One region of the Microbacterium sp. NPDC019599 genome, then DNA from elsewhere that is predicted to be linked to it. Evidence: predicted binding sites of a transcription regulator. Region 1 holds the regulator's gene; the other holds the start of a gene.
The links. The regulator HrcA, encoded in region 1, represses chaperone genes, less so after heat shock. The targets are predictions, from matches to a motif close to TTNGCACTCGNNNNNNNCGAGTGCNAA.
Positions count from the first base shown of each region.

Region 2: a site for HrcA is predicted at 9,842-9,868, ahead of groL (chaperonin GroEL). Genes of this name have one in related genera too.

Region 1 is NZ_JBEYBL010000001.1:518,166-529,615, forward strand. It holds gene ybeY (rRNA maturation RNase YbeY) at 1-87, opposite strand, end outside; gene ABZ477_RS02410 (PhoH family protein) at 84-1,115, opposite strand; gene ABZ477_RS02415 (HIT domain-containing protein) at 1,159-1,506, opposite strand; gene ABZ477_RS02420 (16S rRNA (uracil(1498)-N(3))-methyltransferase) at 1,530-2,270, opposite strand; gene dnaJ (molecular chaperone DnaJ) at 2,275-3,393, opposite strand; gene hrcA (heat-inducible transcriptional repressor HrcA) at 3,445-4,482, opposite strand; gene hemW (radical SAM family heme chaperone HemW) at 4,691-5,908, opposite strand; gene ABZ477_RS02440 (DUF1990 family protein) at 5,908-6,558, opposite strand; gene lepA (translation elongation factor 4) at 6,569-8,434, opposite strand; gene ABZ477_RS02450 (aminotransferase class I/II-fold pyridoxal phosphate-dependent enzyme) at 8,458-9,624, opposite strand; gene ABZ477_RS02455 (alpha/beta hydrolase) at 9,762-10,550, shown strand; gene ABZ477_RS02460 (MFS transporter) at 10,539-11,450, opposite strand, start outside.
Region 2 is NZ_JBEYBL010000008.1:211,514-222,963, reverse strand. It holds gene ABZ477_RS14790 (isoprenylcysteine carboxylmethyltransferase family protein) at 1-343, opposite strand, end outside; gene ABZ477_RS14785 (TetR family transcriptional regulator) at 354-986, opposite strand; gene ABZ477_RS14780 (sugar O-acetyltransferase) at 991-1,575, opposite strand; gene ABZ477_RS14775 (MFS transporter) at 1,695-2,936, shown strand; gene ABZ477_RS14770 (hypothetical protein) at 3,040-3,162, shown strand; gene ABZ477_RS14765 (aldo/keto reductase) at 3,159-4,043, opposite strand; gene ABZ477_RS14760 (winged helix DNA-binding domain-containing protein) at 4,218-5,288, shown strand; gene ABZ477_RS14755 (DMT family transporter) at 5,330-6,283, shown strand; gene ABZ477_RS14750 (nitroreductase family protein) at 6,371-6,922, opposite strand; gene msrB (peptide-methionine (R)-S-oxide reductase MsrB) at 6,919-7,320, opposite strand; gene ABZ477_RS14740 (DUF2332 domain-containing protein) at 7,399-8,457, shown strand; gene ABZ477_RS14735 (DUF3263 domain-containing protein) at 8,467-8,718, shown strand; gene ABZ477_RS14730 (LytR C-terminal domain-containing protein) at 8,754-9,362, shown strand; gene ABZ477_RS14725 (cold-shock protein) at 9,503-9,706, shown strand; gene groL (chaperonin GroEL) at 9,903-11,450, shown strand, end outside.

The sequences.
Region 1 (11,450 bases):
CAGCTCGGCGAGGTTGTGCTCGGTGAGTCGCAGGAGCACCGACTCGTCGACCGGGATGCCGGACTCGTTGTTGATCTCGATCGTCATGAGCGGCCTCGCTTCGGCAGATGGTCGCGGGGTCCCCCGGACCGCGGCATTCCGGCGCGCCGCTCGGCGCGGTTGGCGAATTCGGACGCCTCGTCCCTCTCGCGGCGCGACGCGAGACGACGTTCGTCGTACTCGCTGTACGCGTCGACGATGCGGCCGACGAGCGTGTGGCGCACGACGTCGTCGCTCGTGAGGTACGAGAAGTGGATGTCGTCGATGTTGCCGAGGACGCGCGTGACGAGCCGGAGACCCGAGGCGCCCTGGGGCAGGTCGATCTGCGTGATGTCGCCCGTCACGACCATGCGCGTACCGAAGCCGAGGCGCGTGAGGAACATCTTCATCTGCTCGGGCGTCGTGTTCTGCGCCTCGTCGAGCACGACGAAGGAGTCGTTCAACGTCCTTCCCCGCATATATGCCAGCGGCGCGACCTCGATCGTGCCCGTGGCCATGAGCTTGGGCACGAGCTCGGGGTCCATCATCTCGTTGAGCGCGTCGTACAGCGGCCGCAGGTACGGGTCGATCTTGTCGGTCAGCGTGCCGGGCAGGAACCCGAGCCGCTCCCCCGCCTCGACCGCCGGCCGCGTCAGGATGATGCGCGACACCTCTTTGCGCTGCAGCGCCTGGACGGCCTTCGCCATCGCGAGGTACGTCTTGCCCGTTCCGGCGGGGCCGATCCCGAAGACGATCGTGTTCTCCTCGATCGCGTCGACGTACGCCTTCTGGCCGAGCGTCTTCGGCCGGATGACCTTGCCGCGCGACGACAGGATCGCCTCGCCGAGCACTTCGGACGGCCGCGGGCCGCCTTCGCTCTGAAGGATCCGATTCGACGATGCGACGTCGGACGGAGCGAGATCGTGCCCGGCCTTCGCCATCGCGAGGAGCTCGTCGACGAGCGTGCGCGCGGCGGCGACGGCCGCGGCATCCCCCGTCAGCGTGATCTCGTTGCCCCGTACGTGGACGTCGACCCCCGGATGCTCCTTCTCGACGACCCGCAGGAGGCGATCCTGCGGGCCCAGGAGCTGCACCATGGCGACGCCGTCCGCATGGACGCGATCGACTGTCGGGGTATCGTCAGGCACCGAGTGTCTTCTCCTTCAGTCCGCCGGCAAGGACGTGGGCGTGTACGTGGAACACCGTCTGGCCGGCATTCGGTCCGGTGTTGAAGATGAGGCGGAAATCGCCGTCGGCGTGCTCCGCCGCGAGGGAGTTGGCGAGGCCGACCAGCTCGCCGAGGAGGTCGGGATCGCCCGCCGCGAGCTCGACGACGTTGCGGTACTCGTCCGACTTCGGGATCACGAGCAGGTGCACGGGCGCCTGCGGGTGGATGTCGCGGATGGCGAACGCATTCTCGGTCTCGGCGATGATCTCGGAGGGGACCTCACCCGCGAGGATCCGCGTGAAGATCGAGGATTCGCTCATCGCATCAGTCTATCGGCGAGCCCTCACCACCGGCCGAGCATCGCGCTGACGACCGAGATCGCGGCGGGTCCCGCCGTCGAGGTGCGCAGGACCGTCTCGCCCAGCCGGACGAGGGTCGCGCCGGCCTGCGCGAGTCGCTCGAGCTCCTCCGCGGCGAAGCCGCCTTCGGGCCCGACGACGAGCACGAGGTCGCGCGTGTCGTGGCCGTCGAGGGAGAGCTCGGTGAGGCGCCGCGTCGCGGTCGGCTCGAGGACGAGGACGCGGGATGCCGCAGCCCGGCGGATCAGGTCGTTCGTCGTCGCGAGCGCCGAGACCTCGGGCAGCCACGCGCGGTGCGCCTGCTTCCCCGCCTCGCGCGCGATCGTCTCCCAGCGGGCGCGGCCCTTCTCCGCCTTCGCATCCCACCGCGAGACGCTGCGCGCCGACTGCCACGGGACGATCTCGTCGACACCGAGCTCCGTGGCCGCCTGGACGGCGAGCTCGTCGCGATCGCCCTTCGCGAGCGCCTGCACGAGCACGAGCCGCGGTGCGGCGGTCGGGGCGTCGGCACGCGCCGTGATGCGGACGACGACCTCCGCCGGCTGCACGCTCTCGACCTCGCCCGTGAGCCACGCGCCCCGTCCGTCGCCGACCGTGACCTCCTCGCCGGGCCGGACGCGCCGCACGACGGCGGCGTGCTTGGCTTCGGCACCTGTGAGGGTCACGGTGCCGCCGGGCTGGGCCGATGCGACGCCGGCGTCCTCGACGACGAAGTGCAGGGGCATCCCGTCAGCCGTTCCGGAAGCGGTCGCGCAGCTTCGCGAAGAGGCCCTGGTGGAACTCCGCGAGGCGCGGCGCCGGCGCCTTCGTGCGCTTGGCGAACTCCTCGATGAGCTGGCGCTCCTTGTGGTCCAGCCGCGTCGGCGTCACGACGTGGACGCCCACCCGCAGGTCGCCGCGCTGCGAGCCGCGCAGCGGCGTGATGCCTCGGCCCTTGATCGTCAGGACGTCGCCGCCCTGCACACCGGGGCGGATCTCGAGCTCGACGGGACCGTCGAGCGACTCGATCGTCGTCGTAGCGCCGAGGATCGCGTCGGGCATCGACACCTCGAGCGTCGCCAGGAGGTCGTCGCCGTCACGGCTGAACACCTCGTGCGGCTGCACCGAGACCTCGATGTAGAGGTCGCCGTTGGGACCGCCCGCAGGGCCCACCTCGCCCGAGCCGGGCAGCTGAAGGCGCAGGCCCGACTCGACGCCGGCGGGGATGTCGATCGCGACGGTGCGGCGCGCACGCACGCGACCCTGGCCCTGGCACGTCGCGCAGGGGTACGGGATCGTCGTGCCGTAGCCCTGGCAGACGTTGCACGGCTGGCTCGTCACGACGTTGCCGAGGAGGCTGCGCACCTGGCGCTGCACGTGCCCCGACCCGTGGCAGATCTCGCACGTCACGGGCGAGGTGCCCGGCTGCGTGCACGAGCCGTGGCACGTCTCGCACAGCACGGCCGTGTCGACCTCGAGCTCCCGATGCACGCCGAACACGACGTCCTTGAGCTCGAGCGTCACGCGCACGAGGGCGTCCTGGCCGCGCTCGCGGCGCGACCGGGGCCGGCCGGCGCGCGCGCCGCCCGCCGCGGCGCCGAAGAACGTCTCGAAGATGTCGCCGAAGCCGCCGAAATTGCCCGCGCCGCCGCCGAAGGGCGAGTCGCCTCCGCCCATGTCGTAGCGGGCCCGCTGGTCGGGGTCGTTCAGCACGTCGTAGGCGTGCGTCACGAGCTTGAAGCGCTCGGACGCCTCCTCGCTCGGATTCACGTCCGGGTGCAGCTCGCGGGCGAGCCGCCGGTACGCCTTCTTGATCTCGTCGGGGGTCGCGTCCCGCGAGACGCCGAGGACCTCGTAGTGGTCAGCCACATTCGCCTTCCCGCCCGCGCTCTGCGCGGGATCGTGTGGTCGAGGACGCCGTCAGCGGGCGTTCTCGTCGTCTTCGAGCATCCGGGTGAGGTAGCGGGCCACCGCCCGCACCGCCGCCAGATTGCTCGGATAGTCCATGCGCGTGGGGCCCAGCAGCCCCACGCGTGCGTGCGATCCGGTCGCGTCGTAGTCGCTCGCGACGACGGATGCCTCGCCCAGCCCGAAGGGCTCGTTCTCGCGACCGATGCTCGTGGCGAGCCCCTGCTCGTCGGCGACCATCTCGCTCATGAGCCGCAGCAGCGTCACCTGCTCCTCGATGGCCTCGAGGAGCGGATAGATGCTGCCGCGGAAGTCCGACTCACGCCGCGCGAGGTTCGCCGCGCCCGCCATGACGAGCCGGTCCTGGCGGAACTCCTCGAGCTCCTCGGCGACGATGCGCACGATCGCGACCGTCGCGGCGGGGATGTCGGGCTCGTCGGATGCCGTCGAGAGGAACTCGTCGACGCGCTGAGCGCCCTCGCGCACGGAGCGGCCCACGATGAGGTCCCCCACGACGGAGCGGGCGCGCACCATGGCGACCTCGTCGAGCTCGATGCGCGATGCGACGAGCCGCTGCGAGACGCGTCCCGTGTCGGTCACGAGGATCACGATGAGTCGCCCGCCCTCGAGCGCGACGAGCTCGACGTGCGAGACGCTCGCGCGCGCGAACGACGGGTACTGGACGATCGCGACCTGACCGGTCAGGTGCGTGAGACCGCGGACGGTGCGCACGAGCAGATCGTCGAGGTCGCCGGGGCCGTCGAGGAAGGAGGTGATCGCGTGACGCTGCGCGGGGCTCAGCGGGCGGAGCTCGGCGAGGTGGTCGACGAAGACGCGGTAGCCCTTGTCGGTCGGCACGCGACCCGACGACGTGTGCGGAGCCGCGATGAGCTCCTCATCCTCGAGGAGCGCCATGTCGTTGCGGATCGTCGCGGCTGACACGCCGAACGAGTGCCGCTCGACGATGGACTTGCTGCCGACAGGCTCGTGCGTGTCGACGTAGTCCTGCACGATGGCCCGCAGCACCTGGAGCCCCCGGTCCGTGACCATCCCGCCCTCCTCACGCCGATCCCGCCTTGGCTGGCACTCCCCTGATCTGAGTGCCAATTCTACCGGACGCGCTCGGGGCGGTGCTGGATGACGCGGGTCAAGGCGTTTCGTCTCGCTTCGCTCGCTCAACGACCGGATGCGCCGTTGCCGGTCGTTGAGCGAGGGAGCGAAGCGACCGAGACGAAACGCGCCGGACGCCGGGATGCTGTCAGTCCGTCAGCGCGCGGACCACGGCGTCGGCGAGCAGACGGCCGCGGCGGGTCAGGACGATCCGTCCGTGCAGGGCGGCGGGGCCCTCGATGAGGCCGTCGGCGATGAGCGCGGCGACCGCGTGGCGCCCCTCGCCGAGGAGCTCCGCGACCGGGAACCCTTCACGGATGCGCGTGCGCAGCAGGATGCTCTCCAGAGCGCGGGCTTCGGCATCCGGTCTCTCGCGTCCCGCTGCGGGCGACTCGCCGGCAGCCAGCCGCTGGGCGTACGCGGCGGGGTGCTTGACGTTCCAGAACCGCAGTCCCGCGATGTGGCTGTGGGCGCCGGGGCCGAACCCCCACCAGTCGTGACCCTGCCAGTACGCGAGGTTGTGGCGTGAGCGGTGCTCGTCGCCGCGCGCCCAGTTCGACACCTCGTACCAGTCGTAGCCCGCCGCCCCGAGCAGGTCGTCGGCGAGCTCGTACATGTCGGCCTGCAGGTCGTCGTCGGGCGCCGGGACCTCGCCGCGCCGGATCTGACGGGCCAGCTTCGTGCCGTCCTCGATGATGAGCGCGTACGCCGAGATGTGGTCCGGGGCCAGGGCGACCGCCGTCTCGAGAGACAGGCGCCAGTCCTCGAGCGACTCCCCCGGCGCGCCGTAGATGAGGTCCAGGCTCACGTCGAGCCCGTGCGCGCGGGCGATCGAGACGGCGCTCGCGACATTCACGGGGTCGTGAGTGCGGTCGAGCGCCGCGAGGACGTGCGGGACGGCCGACTGCATGCCCACCGACATCCGGGTGACCCCGGAGGCCGCGAGCTCGGCGGCGACAGCATCCGTCACGGTGTCGGGGTTCGCCTCGACCGTGACCTCGGCGCCGTCGGCGATGCCGAACACCATGCGCACGCCGTCGAGCATGCGTGCGAGATCGCCCGGCGGCAGGAGCGTGGGCGTGCCGCCGCCGAAGAAGACGGTGGATGCCGGGCGCAGCCCGCCCGCGTCGCTCAGGACGCCCTGCGCGAGGTCGATCTCGCGCAGCAGCGTGTCGGCGTACTCGTCCTGCCGCGCTCCGCGCAGCTCGCCCGACGTGTACGTGTTGAAGTCGCAGTAGCCGCACCGCACGCGGCAGAACGGGACGTGCAGGTACACGCCGAACGGCGTCTCCGGATCGATGCGCGTCGTCGGCGGGAGCGCTCCGTCCGCCGGCGCCGGCTCGCCGAGGGGAAGAGCGGAGCCCATCAGGCCGGCGTCGAGTAGAGGGGCGAGATCGCCCTCAGGTAGCGCGTGAACAGCTCGCGGCGGCGACGGCGCACCATGATCGGCAGCAGGCGGTACAGCATCCCGGCGGGGCGGTCGAACGCGCGGACGGTGAACCACACCTCGTCGTTGTCGTGCCAGTCGAGCATGAACGACTCCTCGCCGCTGACCTTCGACCCGTCGACGGTGCCCAGGGCGAAGCCGACGCGGCGGGGCTCCTCGATCGCGAAGATCACGCGCAGCTCGCCGTCGGCGTTGTAGCCCTTGACGCGGCCTTCGAGGGTGACGGTCGAGCCCGCCGCGACGTACGGCGTGCCGTCCGAGTCGAAGCGCTGCTCGGCTTCGGACCGGCTCGGTGCGACCGGATTGCCCTCGGCGTCGAAGCTCACGCCGGAGTACATCGGGCCGGAGGCGGGGCGCACGTCCTTGACCCTGAGACCGGCTCCGCGCTGCGCCGTCCAGGACAGCAGCGCCTCGCTCGCGGTTTCGAAGCGGGCGTCGCCGCTGCCGATGCGCCACGACTCCTCCGCCGGGAAGCTGCGCTCCGGCGGGTACTGCATGAGGTCCGGCGCCTGCGTCGCCCCGACGGCGGCGTAGTCGACGGTCTCGTCCTTGAACGTTCCGCGGCGCATGGGTCCCAGGCTACTTCTGCTTGCCCTCGACATCCCCTGAGAGGGCGGCGATGAACGCCTCCTGAGGGACCTCGACGCGGCCGACCATCTTCATGCGCTTCTTGCCCTCCTTCTGCTTCTCGAGGAGCTTGCGCTTGCGCGTGATGTCGCCGCCGTAGCACTTCGCGAGGACGTCCTTGCGCATCGCGCGGATGTTCTCGCGCGCGATGATGCGGGCGCCGATGGCGGCCTGGATGGGGACTTCGAACTGCTGGCGCGGGATGAGCTTGCGCAGGCGCTCGGTCATCATCGTGCCGTAGGCGTAGGCCTTGTCGCGGTGCACGATCGAGCTGAACGCGTCGACCTTGTCGCCCTGCAGGAGGATGTCGACCTTCACGAGGTCGGCCTCCTGCGAGCCGGCCGGCTCGTAGTCGAGGCTCGCGTAGCCCTGCGTGCGCGACTTCAGCTGATCGAAGAAGTCGAACACGATCTCGCCGAGCGGCATGTTGTAGCGCAGCTCGACGCGCTCCTCGCTGAAGTACTCCATGCCCAGGAGCTGCCCGCGGCGCCCCTGGCAGAGCTCCATGACCGTGCCCACGTAGTCCTTCGGCAGGAGGATCGCGGCCTTGACCATGGGCTCCGACACCGTCGCGACGCGCCCGTCGGGGTACTCGCTCGGGTTGGTCACCGTGACCTGCTCGCCCGTGTCGGTCGTCACCTCGTAGATGACGGACGGCGCCGTGGTGATGAGGTCGAGGTCGAACTCGCGCGAGAGGCGCTCCGTGATGATCTCGAGATGCAGCAGGCCCAGGAACCCGCAGCGGAAGCCGAAGCCGAGCGCGACGGAGGTCTCGGGCTCGTACTGCAGCGACGCGTCCGAGAGCTTGAGCTTGTCGAGCGCTTCGCGCAGGTCGCCGTAGTCGCTGCCGTCGATCGGGTAGATGCCCGAGAAGACCATGGGCTTCGGGTCGGTGTAACCCGGCAGCGCGTCGGTCGCGGGCTTGCGGAGGTTGGTGATCGTGTCGCCGACCTTCGACTGGCGCACGTCCTTGACGCCCGTGATGAGGTAGCCGACCTCGCCGACGCCGAGGCCCTTCGAGGGAGTCGGCTCGGGGCTCGAGACGCCGATCTCGAGGAGCTCGTGCGTCGCCTTGGTCGACATCATCTGAATGCGCTCGCGCGGCTCGAGCTTGCCGTCGACCATCCGGACGTACGTCACGACGCCGCGATAGGCGTCGTACACCGAGTCGAAGATCATGGCCCGGGCCGGGGCATCCGCGTTCCCCGTGGGGGCGGGGATGTCGCGCACGATGCGGTCGAGCAGCTCCTCGACGCCCTGCCCAGTCTTGCCGCTGACGCGGAGGACGTCGTCGGGGTCGCCGCCGATGAGGTTGGCCAGCTCGAGCGCGAACTTCTCCGGATCGGCTGCCGGCAGGTCGATCTTGTTGAGGACCGGGATGATCTGGAGGTCGTTCTCGAGCGCGAGGTAGAGGTTGGCGAGCGTCTGCGCCTCGATGCCCTGCGCCGCGTCGACGAGGAGGATCGCACCCTCGCACGCCGCGAGGCTGCGGCTCACCTCGTACGTGAAGTCGACGTGACCGGGCGTGTCGATCATGTTCAGCGCGAACGTCGTCCCCGAGCCCGTCGAGGGGTCGACGGCGGACCAGGGCATGCGGACGGCCTGCGACTTGATCGTGATGCCGCGCTCGCGCTCGATGTCCATGCGGTCGAGGTACTGCGCGCGCATGTCACGGTCGGAGACGACGCCCGTGATCTGCAGCATGCGGTCGGCGAGGGTCGACTTGCCGTGGTCGATGTGGGCGATGATGCAGAAGTTGCGGATCGCCTCGGGAGCCGTGGCGGACGGCTCGAGGGGCTTCAGGGCGCGCGGGGACATATCCGGCCCAGTCTACCGGCGGGTCATCCCCCGGCCTGTGCCAAGACGGATGCCGGAGCCGGGAGTCGGCTGAGTCCTTCGAGCAGGTGGTCCGGGCGCGCGGCGCAGCACACGCGGATCCATCCTTCCCCCGTGCGACCGAAGGCGCTCCCCGGCGCGACGGCGACGCGGTGCTCGTGGAGGAAGCGCTCCGCCCAGGACGCGACATCCCCGTCCGTCGCGTGCGAGACGTCGATCCAGAGGTAGAACGCGCCCGTCGGCGTCAGGTACCGGAGCCCGCGCTCCTCGAGGACCCGGGTCGCAGCATCCAGGTTCTCGCGATAGTGCGCGGCGGCGGTGCGGACGGCATCCTGCGGTCCCGAGATCGCGGCGAGCGCGGCATGCTGCGCGGGCATGTCGACGCAGGAGACGGCCGACTCCTGCACGCGCAGCATCGTGTCCCGGAAGCCCTTCGGCGTCACCAGCCAGCCGACTCGCGCACCCGTCATGGCGTAGGTCTTGGACGTCGAGAACACCGAGAACACGCGGTCGTCCTCGTCGAGGGATGCCGGGGACACATGCGGGATGCCGTACGTGAAGGCCTCGTAGCACTCGTCACTGAGCACCCACAGGTCGTGCCGCGCCGCGAAGTCCAGGAGCGCGCGGATCGTGTCGGGCTCGAACGTCGAGCCGAGGGGGTTCGACGGCGAGTTGATGATGAGCAGGCGCGTGCGGTCGGTCACGAGCGCCTCGAGCTGCGCGAGGTCGGGCTGGAAGCCGTGCGCCGGGCTCAGGACGTACGGCACGGGCACGGCCGACAGCATGTGCGCGTTCATCGTGAAGGTCGTGTAGCCGGGATCGGGCACGAGCACCTCGTCGCCCGGCGCGAGGGCCATCGCCATCGCCTGGTGCAGCGCCTGCGTCGCGCCGACCGTCACCCACACCTGCTCGACGTCGACGCGCACGTCGTTGACGGCGGCCAGCTTGTCGACGATGGCACGGCGGAGGTCCGGGATGCCGCCATTCGGCGCGTACCGGATGAGACCGTCCTGCCAGGCCTGCGCCGCCGCGGCCCGCACGGCGGGCGGTGCCATCTCGCCGGGCTCGCCCACCGCGAGGATGATGACGTCGTCGAGGCGCAGCGCCTGCTCGAGGATGTGGCGCACGCCCGAGCCGGGCATGCCGAGGATGTGGTCAGCGAGCCGAGGCATGCCCGCCAGCCTACGGACCGCCGGCCCCCAGGCCCTTGCGGCCCCTCCGCGAGAACGCGCTCATGTCCTCAACCGAGGCCGTTTCGAGGACATACGCGCGTTCTAGCGGGAGAACCCCGGGCTCTAGGGTGGGCGTCATGACGGTCCAGGTCGTGCTCGTGCACGGCATCCGCACGTCCGCCACGATGTGGCGCTCGCAGGTCGAGCATCTTGAGGGCCGCGGCATCCCGGTCACTGCGGTCGACCTGCCGGGACACGGCACTCGCATGAGCGAGGAGTTCACTCTCGACGGGGCGTTCGCGACGATCGACGACGCCGTCCGGGCGGCTGCGCAGAAGGGACCCGTCCTCCTCTCCGGGCACTCGATGGGCGGGCTCGTGTGCATCGAGTACGTCGGCGGCGAGGACCGGCCACCGGTCGCGGGGTTCATCGCGGCATCGTGCACCGCGATCCCGCGCGGGCTGGGACTGGCGACCTATCGCATGCTCGCCCGCGGGTTCGATTCGCTCCCCGACCGCGGCATGTGGCTCACCGACCGGATGCTGGACCGCATCCTCCCCGCTGAGACGCGTGCCGACTTCGGCGCCGGCGGGTACGCCCTCGACGCGCAGGACATCGCCCTGCGAAGCCTGTCCGTCCTCGACCTGCTCGCGGCGCTGCGCCGCATCGACGTGCCGCTGTGGTTCGTCAACGGGCAGTACGACCAGCTGCGCGTCAACGAGCGCCTCTTCTGCCGAGTCGCGCCGCACGCGGAGCTGATCCTGGTGCCCCGCACGACGCATCACGTCACGGTGATGCGTCCGCAGGTCTTCAACGCGGTCCTCGACCTCGCGATCGCGACGGTCGAGGCGGTCGAGACGTCAGAGGTGGTCGAGACCTCGGAGGCGGTCGAGACCTCGGAGGCGGTCGACGCGTCAGACGGCTGACTTCGCGCGGTGCGGGCTGCGGATCGCGAACGTCATGACGCCGCCGACGATCGACAGGATGCCGCCCACGAGGAACAGAAGCCAGAACCCGCCGACGAGCGCCACGAGCCCGGCGCCCAGGAGCGGGCCGATGAGCTGACCGAGGCTCGCCGACACGTTGACGAAGCCGAGGTCGCGCGCGTGGTCCTCGGGGTACGGCAGGAGGTCGGTGCCGAGCGCGAGCCCGACCGACATGTACGCGCCGTAGCCGACGCCCAGGAGCGCGGCGGCGACCATGGCGCTGGGCAGCGACGGCACGACGACGAGGATGATCGACGCCGCGCCCTGCAGGACGGCCGACCACACGACGAACGGGATGCGGTGCCCCGTCCGGTCGGAGATGCGCCCCGACACGACCGAGGCGACGACGACGAACAGCGTGTAGATGAGGATCAGCAGGAGCAGCTCGTCCTCCGCCGTCGAGGAGTCACGTCCGAGTCCGTAGAGCAGGAAGAAGAGCAGGAGCCCCGTGCCGAGCGCGTTGCCGATGTTGACCGTGAGCCGGCCCGCGAGCATCCAGGCGAAGTCGCGGTCGCGCAGCGCCGCGAGACGCTCACCCAGCGTGCGGACCTCGCGCGCGACGGCGGCCTCGGCCGGCGCCGGCGGGTCGGGCAGGAGGATGACGGCGAGGACTCCGACGACGAGGAGGAATCCGGCGAGCACGAGGTAGCCGACGAGCACCCCGAGCTCGAGAAGGACGATGACGCCGACCCCGACGACGATGCCCAAGGCCTGCGACGACGACACGGCGGCCGAGGCCGCGCCGCGCTGCGTCGTCAGCTGGTCGGCGATGAGCGCCGTGAAGGCCGCCGAGGCGACGGCCGCGCCGACCGACACCCCGATCCAGGCGAGGCCCACGCC
Region 2 (11,450 bases), on a different contig from region 1:
CGAACAGGAGCGCCTGACCCAGGATGATCGCGAGCACTGCGAGGTACATCGGATTGCGCACGAAGCGGTACACCCCTCTCACGACCAGCGTGCGGGTCGGGGCGACGGGGGCAGGCGTTCCGCCGTGGACGGCGAACAAGGCGAACGCGGAGAGGAGGAACGCGACGCCGACGATGATGGCCGCCCACGCGATCGGCAGGACGAGCCACCCGGCACCGCCCCACTCGTGCGGCTGCCAGTCCGTGATGAGCCAGGGGATCAGACCCGCGACGATGCCCGGTGCGAGGAAGAGGAACACGATCGTCCCGATCCAGGCGCGCGCGAGCGAGGCGGAGTGGGCCACGCGCGCCAGACTAATCCCGAGGACCGGGCGGCGCGACGGTCGCGTCTGCGGCACTCGATGCCGAGGGGGAGCCCGCGGCCGTGATGCGTGCGACGGCCTGTTCGACCTCACGGGGATCGCGAGGCTCGGCGTCGAGGGCGCGGTGGATGGTGAGTCCTTCGACGAGCGCGTCGAGCATGCGCGCCGTCTCGGGGTCGAAGTGACGCTCGAGCGCCCAGCGGCTTCGTTCCATCCATGCGCTGGTGATCGAACGGAATGCGGGTTCGCGGGCGGCGAGGGTGTACAGCTCGTGGGACAGGACGAGCTCCCGATCGTCGCCGAACACATCCTCGAGGATGATCGCCACGACCGCCTGCCGCGCGGCGTCGACGTCGGGTGCGGCGGCCATACGGCGCTCGAATCTGTCGCTGATGGTTCTGGCGAACCGGGTGAAGGACTCCCGCAGGAGGTCGTCCATGCCGTCGAAGTAGTACGTCATCGCGCCGAGGGGGACCTCCGCTCGAGCGGCGACCTTGCGGTGCGATGTGCCGGCGACCCCGGAGGCCGAGATGACCTCCAGGCATGCGTCGATGATCCGGTCGCGTCGGTCGGGATCGTTCCGGCGGCCGAGCCGCGACCCGGGTGCGCGCTGATCGACGGGCATCGGACTACTCGATCGAACGGATGACGCGGGCGGGGTTGCCGACGGCGACGACGTTCGCCGGGATGTCCTTGGTGACCACCGAGCCGGCGCCGATCACGGAGTTCTCCCCGATGGTGACTCCTGGGCAGACGATGACGCCACCGCCGAGCCAGACGTTGTCCTCGATCGTGATGGGCTCTGCGGCCTCGAGCTTGTCCCGCCGCGGCTGCGGGTCGATCGGATGTGTCGGCGTAAGGAGCTGGACGTTGGGCCCGAGCTGACAGTCGGCCCCGATCGTGATGGCGGCCACGTCCAGGGCGGTGAGGTTGTAGTTGACGAAGGTGCGGTCGCCGACGTGGAGGTTCTCGCCGTAGTCCACGAACAGCGGCGGGTTGATGTGGGCGTCCTCGCCGAGCGTGCCGACCAGATCGGCGAGGATCGCCCGGGCCGCGGGATCGCCCGCGACCTCGGCGCGGTGGTAGTCGTCGGCGAGTCGGACTCCTCGTCTGTGCAGCCGTTCACTCTCCGGATCGTCGGCGATGTACAGGTCTCCCGCCAGCATCCGCTCCCGGTTCGTACGGGGATCCCCGGCGAAGTAGTGCGCTGTCATGCGATCAACCTACCTCAGACTGTGTACGGACGTACAGATAGTGTGTACGATCGTACCTGCGCGACCAGGTCGGTCGCGATCTCTCTGCCGACGCCCTGGGAAAGGCAACGTACCGAGCCGTGTATTCGCTCCTTCTGGCGATCATCTACGTCGCCTTCATCAGCCTCGGACTGCCCGACTCTCTCGTGGGCGCCGGCTGGCCCGTCATGCATCAGGACCTCGACGTGCCGGTCGCCTACGCCGGCATCATCACCATGATCATCGCCGGCGGAACGATCTTCTCGAGTCTCGCGTCCGAGCGCGTCACCCGTCGATTCGGCGCGGGCGTCGTGACGGCCGTCAGCGTCGGAATGACGGCGGCCGCGCTCGTGGGCTTCTCCACCAGCGGTTCGTTCTGGATGCTGTGCCTCTGGGCGATCCCGTACGGCCTGGGTGCCGGCGCGGTCGACGCGGCGCTGAACAACTACGTAGCCGTGCACTACGCCGCGCGACACATGAACTGGCTGCACGCCTGTTGGGGGCTGGGTGCGTCGATCAGCCCCTTCGTCATGAGCTTCGCCCTCTCGTCGGGCCTCGGCTGGTCCAGCGCCTACCTCATCATCGGGCTCATCCAGGTCGTCCTCACATTCGTGCTGCTGATCGGCATCCCGCTCTGGGGCAAGGTGAACCCCATCGTCCCGAGCGAGCCCGCGGACGCGTCCGACGGAGCGCACGAGGACGGCGATGAGCCTCCCGGACCCAGGAGCGCGCATGTCCCGCTCGCTCAGGCGCTGCGGATTCCCGGCGTCAGGCTGATCCTGACCGCCTTCTTCGCCTACTGCGCGCTCGAGAGCACGGCGATCCTCTGGGCATCGACGTACCTGGTCAGCGATCGCGGAGTCGCCCCGGCCACGGCGGCGGCTTTCGCCTCCCTGTTCCTGCTGGGCATCACGGCGGGGAGATTCCTGGCCGGCTTCGTCGCTGACAGGATCGGCGATCGGCAGATGATCCGCGGCGGCTTCGCGACGGTAGGGGTCGGCGTCGTGATGCTCGCGCTCCCGCTCGAGACGGATGTGCTCGCGCTGGTCGGACTCGTGGTCGCCGGGCTCGGATGCGCGCCGATCTACCCCGCCATCATCCACTCGACCCCGGTGAACTTCGGCCGCCGCAACTCGCAGGCCATCATCGGCATCCAGATGGCCGCCGCCTACACCGGCTCGACTCTCGTGCCTCCGCTGTTCGGTGCGATCTCGACGGGCACCGGAATGTGGATCTTCCCGGTCTTCCTCGGGGCGCTCGTGGCACTGGGCCTGCTCATGTCCGAGCGGCTCAACCAGCTCGTCGCGAGCCGCGCGCGCGTCAGGCAGCTCGACCAGCGGTGAGGCGCTCCGTCGCGCGGCATGACGGGATGCTGTCGCCGAGGACCGTCAGGGTTCGGACTCCGCCGTTTCGCCGCTACCCGCTGCCGTGACGGCTGCTCCCTCGATGAACGCGACATCGGAGTGGATGCCGACGCATAGCCGCGCCGCGCAGACGGAAGACCTTCTGCTCATCGGCGACGCCCAGATCCCCGTTCAAGAGCCCGGCCGGCGGCGCCGCCCGACCTAGGCTTCGGGAATGACGACGTCGAAGAAGGCGTCGCGCGGCTGGTCTGGGTCGGGGCCGCCGCGGACGCCCGTATCGAGGGAATCGATCCGTGTCAGCTCTTCGGCAGAGAGCTCGAAGTCGAAGAGGTCGAGGTTCTCCGCGATCCGCGCCGGGTTGGTGGACTTCGGGATGACGGACCGCCCCTGCTGGATGCCCCACCGCAGCATGACCTGTGGGGGAGTCTTCCCGTGGGCACGTGCGATCTCGCCGATGGCGGCGTCCTCCATGACGCTGCGGCGCTCATCGCCCCAGCCCGGATAGAACGTGATGCCGCCGATCGGCGACCAGGCCTGCGTGAGGACGCCGTGCGCGGCATCCGCCTGCTGGACGTCGGGCTGCGTGAAGTACGGATGCAGCTCCACCTGGTTGACAGCCGGAACGACGTCCGTCTCACGCAGCAGCGCATCGAGGTGGTGCGGCATGAAGTTGCTCACACCGATGGCTCGCAAGCGGCCGTCTGTCAGGAGGGTCTCGAGGGCTTTGTATGCGGCGATCGTCGTGTCGAATCGCGTCGGTGCGGGCTGGTGGAGGATGAGCAGATCCAGCGTCTGGACTCCGAGCTTGCCGACCGCCTTGTCGAAGGCGTGCAGGGTCTGGTCGTAGCCGTAGTCGCTGACCCACACCTTCGTCTCGAGGAAGATGTCGGCTCGGTCGAGGCCGGATCGCCGGATGCCTTCGCCGACCTCCCGCTCGTTGCGGTAGGCGGCAGCGGTGTCGATGTGGCGGTAGCCGACCCGCAGGGCCTCGGCGACGGCGGCCGCCGTCTCCGCGGGGGCGCTCTGGAAGACGCCGAGTCCGATGGCGGGCATCGTGACGCCGTTGTTGAGGGTGAGTTCGATCATGAGTCCTGCTCCTCCTGGGCGGATCGCCGAGTTTGCGGAATCCATGCAACCGCGGATCGCTCGACGACGGCAGTGACGGACGTTCCGGGTACCGGCAGTGCCCCTCACAGGCCCGCCCCGCCGAGATCCGGGCGGAGACCCCCGCTGAACGGGCCCGGCGCCTACGCTCGGGGTGTGCTCACCGATCGTGACATCGCCCGGTGGCGGCTGCGCTCCCAGCATCTGGCGGCACCTCTCGACCAGGCCGAGGACGTCGTCCGCTCTCTGCTGGCCGTGCAGGCGGAGAACCCGTCGCAATCCGCATGGGCGGTCGCGACCCGCACCCGCGAACCCAGCCGGCACGACCTCGCGGCACTGCTGTCGAGCGGGCAGGTCCTGCGGACGCACGTGCTCCGGCCGACGTGGCATTACGTGCACGCGGAGGACGTGGTGTGGCTCATCGAGCTGACGCGAGACCGGGTGCTGCCGACGGTGGACCAGCAGCTCAAGCCCCTGGCCGATCGCCTGCCCGCCCTGGAGGACGCGGTGGTGGACGTCCTGGGCGAATCGCCGGCCGGGACCCGGACGGAGCTCGCCGAAGCGCTCGCCCAGCGCGGGCACGAGCTGACCGGCATGCAGCTGATGCTCCTCGCGGCTCATCTCGAGCTGCACACCGTGATCGTCAGCGGTGCGCCCCGCGACGGCGAGCACACGTACGCCCTGTTCGCCGACCGCGTCCCCACCCCGCGTCGCCTCGAGCGCGACGAGGCACTCGTCGAGCTCGCGCTGCGCTACTTCACGTCGCACGGACCGGCCACCGAGCGAGACCTCGCGTACTGGGCGACGCTCACCCTCACCGACGTGCGGCGCGGGCTCGCGGGAGCCGCGGACCGGCTCGAATCGTTCGAGCACGACGACCGCACCTACTGGCACGCGCCGGGCGAGGCGCCGGCATCCTCGTCGCCCGCCGGCCATCTGCTCCAGGTCCTCGACGAGATGTACCGGGGCTATCAGGAGTCCCGCTGGGTCCTCGACGAGGCCGGGATGCTCGTGCGCGGGCGCGAGAGCGCGATCGGCATGGCACTCGTCGACGGCCAGCTGCTCGCGGGGATGAAACGGGCGGTCAACGCGAAGGCGGTCACGTTCGAGATCCGTCCCACGCGCCCGCTCGACCGCGGCGAGGCGGGGGCGATCGAGGGAGCCGCGGACCGCTACGCGCGGTATCTCGGCCTCGAGCCACGGATCCGGTGGATCGACCCCGCATGACGCGGTCAAGGACGGCATCCGTCCTCCGGCAGTATTGACGGGTGTCCCGCCGCCGCCTGCCCGCCTGGCTCGCAATCGGCGGCGCGGTCCTCGTCGGCGTCATGACGGCGGTGCAGGCCCGCATCAACGGCTCGCTCGGCGTCGCGCTCGGCGATGGATTCGTCGCAGCGGTCATCTCGTTCGGCTCGGGGCTCGCGATCCTCATCGTCCTGTGCGCCGTGCTGCCCGAAGGACGCGCCGGGATCGTCCGGCTCGCGAAAGGGGTCGGGAGCAGCATCCCGACCTGGGTGCTGCTGGGAGGCCTCGCCGGCGCGCTCACGGTCGCGACGCAAGGCCTGACCGTCGCCACGATCGGCGTGGCTCTGTTCACGGTCGGCGTCGTCGCGGGCCAGACCGTCAACGGCCTCGTGCTCGACCGCGTCGGGTACGGCCCGGCGGGGGTCGTCGCGGTCACGATGGGTCGCGTCGCCGGCGCAGGGCTCGTGCTGGTGGCCGTCGTGCTGTGCGTCACGGGGGAGGGCGTGTCAGGCGTGCCGTGGTGGATGCTGCTCCTGCCGTTCCTCGCGGGAGCCGGCATCGCCTGGCAGCAGGCCACCAACGGGCGGCTGCGGCAGGCCGTCGGGAGCCCCCTCGTCGCGACGTTCGTCAACTTCATCGGCGGCACGATCGCGCTGACCGTCGCGGCCGTGATCCACGTCGCGCTGGTGGGTGCTCCGGCGAGCGCCCCGACCGACCTGTGGCTCTACACCGGCGGAGCGATCGGGGTCGTCTACATCTTCCTGTCGGCCGCCCTCGTGCGGCACACGGGGGTGCTGCTGCTGGGGCTGGGCTCTGTCGTGGGCCTGCTCGCGACCTCGGTCGTGCTGGATGCTGTGTGGCCGCCGATCGCCGGGCCCTCGCTGCCGCTCGCCCTGGCGGCGGTCTTCGTCGCGCTGACGGGTGTCGTGACGGCCGTCGTCCCGTGGTCGCGACTGCGGCGGCGGACGCGCGGCTGATCCAGGGCGCCGACGTCGAGATGCCGGAACTTCGCGCATCTCGACGTCGAGACGCCAGAAGTTCTGGCTTCTCGGCGGCCGGGAGCCTCAGTGCTGCTTCGAGCCCGGCATCCGCGAGACGAACTTCGCGGCGTCGACCGGCTTGCGGTGCCCGCTGCGCTTGCCGTGGGGCTTGCCGCCGACGTAGAGCCAGCCGAGGAGGTCCTCGTTCTTGTCCAGGCCGTGCGCCTTGGCGACCGCCTTGCTGCGCGTGTAGCCGCCCGTCCGCCAGAACACGCCCCAGCCGGCCTCGTCGAGCAGGAGGCTCAGCATGTGGGCGACGCCCGAGGCGACCGCCTCCTGCTCCCAGCGCGGCACCTTCGAGCTCTTGCGCGGGCTCGACACGACGGCGATGAGCAGCGGCGCGCGCATGGGCTTCGATGAAGCCCCTTTGTGGCCCTCCGCCTTGTTGATGGCCCGGCCGAGCGCCTTGCGGTCATCTCCCCGCAGCTCGATGAGCCGCCACGGCTTGAGCGAGGAGTGGTCGGCGACGCGGCCTGCGGCCGAGACGTACCGGAGCAGCTCGGCATGGCTGGGAGCAGCATCCGTCACCTTCGACCACGAGCGCCTCGCCCGGGCCGATTCCAGCGCGCTGCTCATGAGTCGGCCGTGAACTCGAGCGAGATCGAGTTCATGCAGTAGCGGTCGCCGGTGGGCGTGCCGAAGCCGTCGGGGAAGACATGACCGAGGTGCGAGCCGCAGTTCGCGCAGCGGACCTCGGTGCGGACCATGCCGTAGGTCCGGTCCTCGATGAGCTCGACGGCCTCGGGGCGGATCGACTCGTAGAAGCTCGGCCACCCGCAGTGCGAGTCGAACTTCGTGCCGCTGCGGAACAGCTCCGCGCCGCACGCGGCGCACGTGTACAGACCCGCGCGGCTCTCGTCCAGCAGCTCGCCCGTCCACGGACGCTCCGTCGCCGCTTCCCGCAGAACGGCGTACTGCTCGGCGCCCAGCTGCTCGCGCCACTCGGCGTCGGACTTGTTGACTGCGTAGCTCATGACTTCTCCTTCATGCCCCCTCCATTCAACCCGAGCCGGGCCGCGTGCGCTCCGCACCTTCCTCCGGGTTCCCCGACAATGGGACACGTGACGACGGATCGGGATGCCGCGACCGCCCCGTCCGGCGCCTCGCCGGCCGCCCTGCGCGAGGTGCAGGAGCGCTACGCGAGGTTCGCGCGAGACGAGGCCCCGGGCCGCTCGGCACTCTACGAAGACTGGGCGCGGGGAGTCGCCGGCGACGACGGCACCGCCGCGCTCCTCGCCCGCATCCCGGCCGGGCGCCGCCAGCCGCCGCTCGTCTTCGCCGTGACCCGCCTGCTGGGGGCGCCACTCGCTCCCTTTCCGCAGTGGTCGGCGTGGCTCGCGCGCCATGCCGACGCCGTCGTGGCCGAGAGCGAGCGGCGCGGCCTCCAGACCAACGAGCCGCTGCGCTGCGCGGCGCTCCTGCCCGCGCTGAGCGCGATCGACGGTCCCGTCGCCCTCCTCGAGATCGGTGCGAGCGCGGGCCTGTGCCTGTACCCCGACCGATACTCGTACCGCTACTCGGGCGAGCGGACGGTTGTGCTCGACCCGGCCGCCGGCCGCTCGCGCGTCGTCCTGGAGTGCGAGCTGCGCGGGCCCCTCGCCGACCTCGTCCCACTGCGCATGCCCGAGGTGATGTGGCGCGCGGGGATCGATCTCGCCCCGCTGGATGCGACGGATGCCGCGGACCGGCGCTTCCTCACGACCCTCGTGTGGCCGGGGGAGGAGGGTCGCGCGGAGCGCATCGACGCCGCGCTCGACATCGTCGCGGCCGATCCGCCCGAGATCCTCGGCGGGGACGCGACCGACCCCGACGTGCTCGCGGCTCTCGCGGCACGCGCGCCGCGGGATGCGAGGCTCGTCATCACGACACCGGGCGTCCTCCCGCATGTCCCGCGCGCGGGGCGCGAGCGCCTCATCGCGGCGATCCAGGCGACCGACGCCGTGTGGATCACGATCGACCCGCCGGGACTCCACGACGCGTGGCATCCGGCGATCGACGCCTCGACGTGGAACGGCTTCGTGCTCGCCCTGGACGCGCGTCCGCTCGCGGCGGTGGATCCACTCGGGGCGTTCGTGGAGTGGCGCACGGGGGAGTCGCGGGTGCGGGGCTAGCGTGGGCCCGTGCCCCTCACCGACCGCGACCGCGCCATCCTCGACTTCGAGGCGGAGTGGCGCCGGCACGCGGGTGCCAAGGAAGAGGCCATCCGCGCGGATCTCGGCCTCGCCCCCGCGCGGTACTACCAGCTCCTCGGCCGGCTGATCGACACCGCCGACGCCCAGCAGCACGACCCGATGCTCGTCAAGCGCCTGCGGCGCATGCGGGATGCCGCGCGTCACGCCCACGGCGCGCGTTCGGCGGCCGAGCCCCGCTGAACGGCCGCCATTCGTCCGACAGGTAGCATTCTCTGGTGCCGAAATCGACCTACCCGAGGGATCGCTTCGACGACCTCCCCGTGGAGTCCGGTCGAGTCGGCGCGCACCGCGCCGAGAACCCCCACATGCGGGGCTGGGTCGTGTTCCTGTGGGCCGTGCTCGCGACGATCGTCCTGGTCACCATCGGCATCTTCGCGACCCTCATCGCGTCGGGACGGATCGAGCTCAACCCGAAGCCCGTCGCCACCCCGACGCCCGTGGAGACCGTCGCCGGCGTCGTCGACACGAGCTATTCGGTCCTCGTGCTCAACGCGACGCCGGAGGAGGGTCTCGCGACCCAGATGAAGGACCAGATCGTCGCCGCGGGCTGGCCGGTGGACTCCGTGACGGCGAGCGGCGCGGGCGTGACCGACTTCGCCGAGACGACCGTCTACTACGCCTTCCCCGAGGACGAAGCCGCCGCGCGCGGCCTCGCCGAGACCGTCCTCGGCGGGGCGCAGGTCGCGCAGAGCGACGTCTACCAGCCCACCGACGACCCTGCGACGGCCGACGTCGACGAGAGCACGACGAAGCAGCTCGTCGTCGTGATCGGCCTCGACCGCACGAGCAATCCGCCCAGCCCCTCGGCCTCGCCGACCCCCTGACGCGCCCGTTCGACCGCCGGTGTTTCGGCCGGGTAAACACTTCGCGGCACCTGTGTCAACAGATGACCTCTGCGCGATTGCGCGCTCTGAGCCGACCATACGATGGGCCCCAGTACACGGCTACACAGGAGTGATTCGAAATGACGCAGGGCACTGTCAAGTGGTTCAACGCCGAGAAGGGCTTCGGCTTCATCACGGTTGCGGAGGGCCAGGACGTCTTCGTGCACTACTCGAACATCGACATGAGCGGCTTCCGCGTCCTCGAGGAGGGGCAGCGCGTGGAGTTCACGGTCGGCACAGGGCAGAAGGGCCCGCAGGCCGAGTCGGTCCGCGTCGTGGCGTGAGACGACGGGATGCCGCGGCATCCCGCCTCGCAACCTGACTCCGACACCCCGGAGGGCTTCGGCCCCCCGGGGTGTCGCCATGTTTCGGCGCCGCTCGCGCGGCTTGCACTCACCATGTGCGAGTGCCAGAATGGGTTAGCACTCAGTATCAGTGAGTGCTAAGACCAAGCCAACGTCCGGGAGGGACGACACACACATGGCAAAGATCATCGCTTTCGATGAGGAGGCCCGTCGCGGTCTCGAGCGCGGCCTCAACACTCTGGCGGACGCCGTCAAGGTGACGCTGGGCCCCCGCGGTCGCAACGTCGTTCTCGAGAAGAAGTGGGGCGCCCCCACGATCACGAACGACGGCGTCTCGATCGCCAAGGAGATCGAGCTCGACGACCCGTACGAGAAGATCGGCGCGGAGCTCGTCAAGGAGGTCGCCAAGAAGACCGACGACGTCGCCGGTGACGGCACGACGACGGCCACCGTCCTCGCCCAGGCGCTCGTCCGCGAGGGCCTGCGCAACGTCGCCGCAGGCGCCGACCCGATCTCGCTCAAGAAGGGCATCGAGAAGGCTGTCGCCGCCATCACGGCGGAGCTGCTCGCCTCGGCCAAGGAGGTCGAGTCCAAGGAGGAGATCGCCGCGACCGCGTCCATCTCGGCCGCTGACCCGACGATCGGCGACCTGATCGCCGAGGCGATCGACAAGGTCGGCAAGGAGGGCGTCGTCACGGTCGAGGAGTCGCAGACCTTCGGCACCGAGCTCGAGCTCACCGAGGGCATGCGCTTCGACAAGGGCTTCATCAACCCCTACTTCGTCACGGACCCGGAGCGCCAGGAGGCCGTCTTCGAGGACCCGTACATCCTCATCGCGAACCAGAAGATCTCGAACATCAAGGACCTTCTGCCCGTCGTCGACAAGGTGATCCAGGACGGCAAGGAGCTCGTCATCATCGCCGAGGACGTCGAGGGCGAGGCGCTCGCGACGCTCGTGCTCAACAAGATCCGCGGCATCTTCAAGTCGGCCGCCGTCAAGGCCCCCGGCTTCGGCGACCGCCGCAAGGCGCAGCTGCAGGACATCGCGATCCTCACGGGTGGCCAGGTCATCACCGAGGAGGTCGGTCTCAAGCTCGAGAACGCCACCCTCGACCTGCTCGGCCGTGCGCGCAAGGTCATCATCACCAAGGACGAGACCACGATCGTCGAGGGTGCCGGTGACGGTGCGCAGATCGAGGGTCGCGTGACCCAGATCCGCCGCGAGATCGAGAACACCGACAGCGACTACGACCGCGAGAAGCTCCAGGAGCGCCTCGCCAAGCTCGCCGGCGGCGTCGCCGTCATCAAGGCGGGCGCGGCCACCGAGGTCGAGCTCAAGGAGCGCAAGCACCGCATCGAGGATGCCGTCCGCAACGCGAAGGCGGCCGTCGAGGAGGGCATCGTCCCCGGTGGTGGCGTCGCGCTCATCCAGGCCGGCAAGAAGGCCCTCGAGGGCCTCGAGGTCTCGGGTGACGAGGCGACCGGTGCCAACATCGTGCGCGTCGCGATCGAGGCTCCGCTCAAGCAGATCGCCCTCAACGCGGGTCTCGAGCCCGGTGTCGTCGCGAACAAGGTGTCGGAGCTGCCGACCGGCCACGGCCTCAACGCCGCGACCGGCGAGTACGGCGACCTGTTCCAGCAGGGCATCATCGACCCCGCCAAGGTGACGCGCTCGGCGCTGCAGAACGCCGCGTCGATCGCCGGCCTGTTCCTTACGACCGAG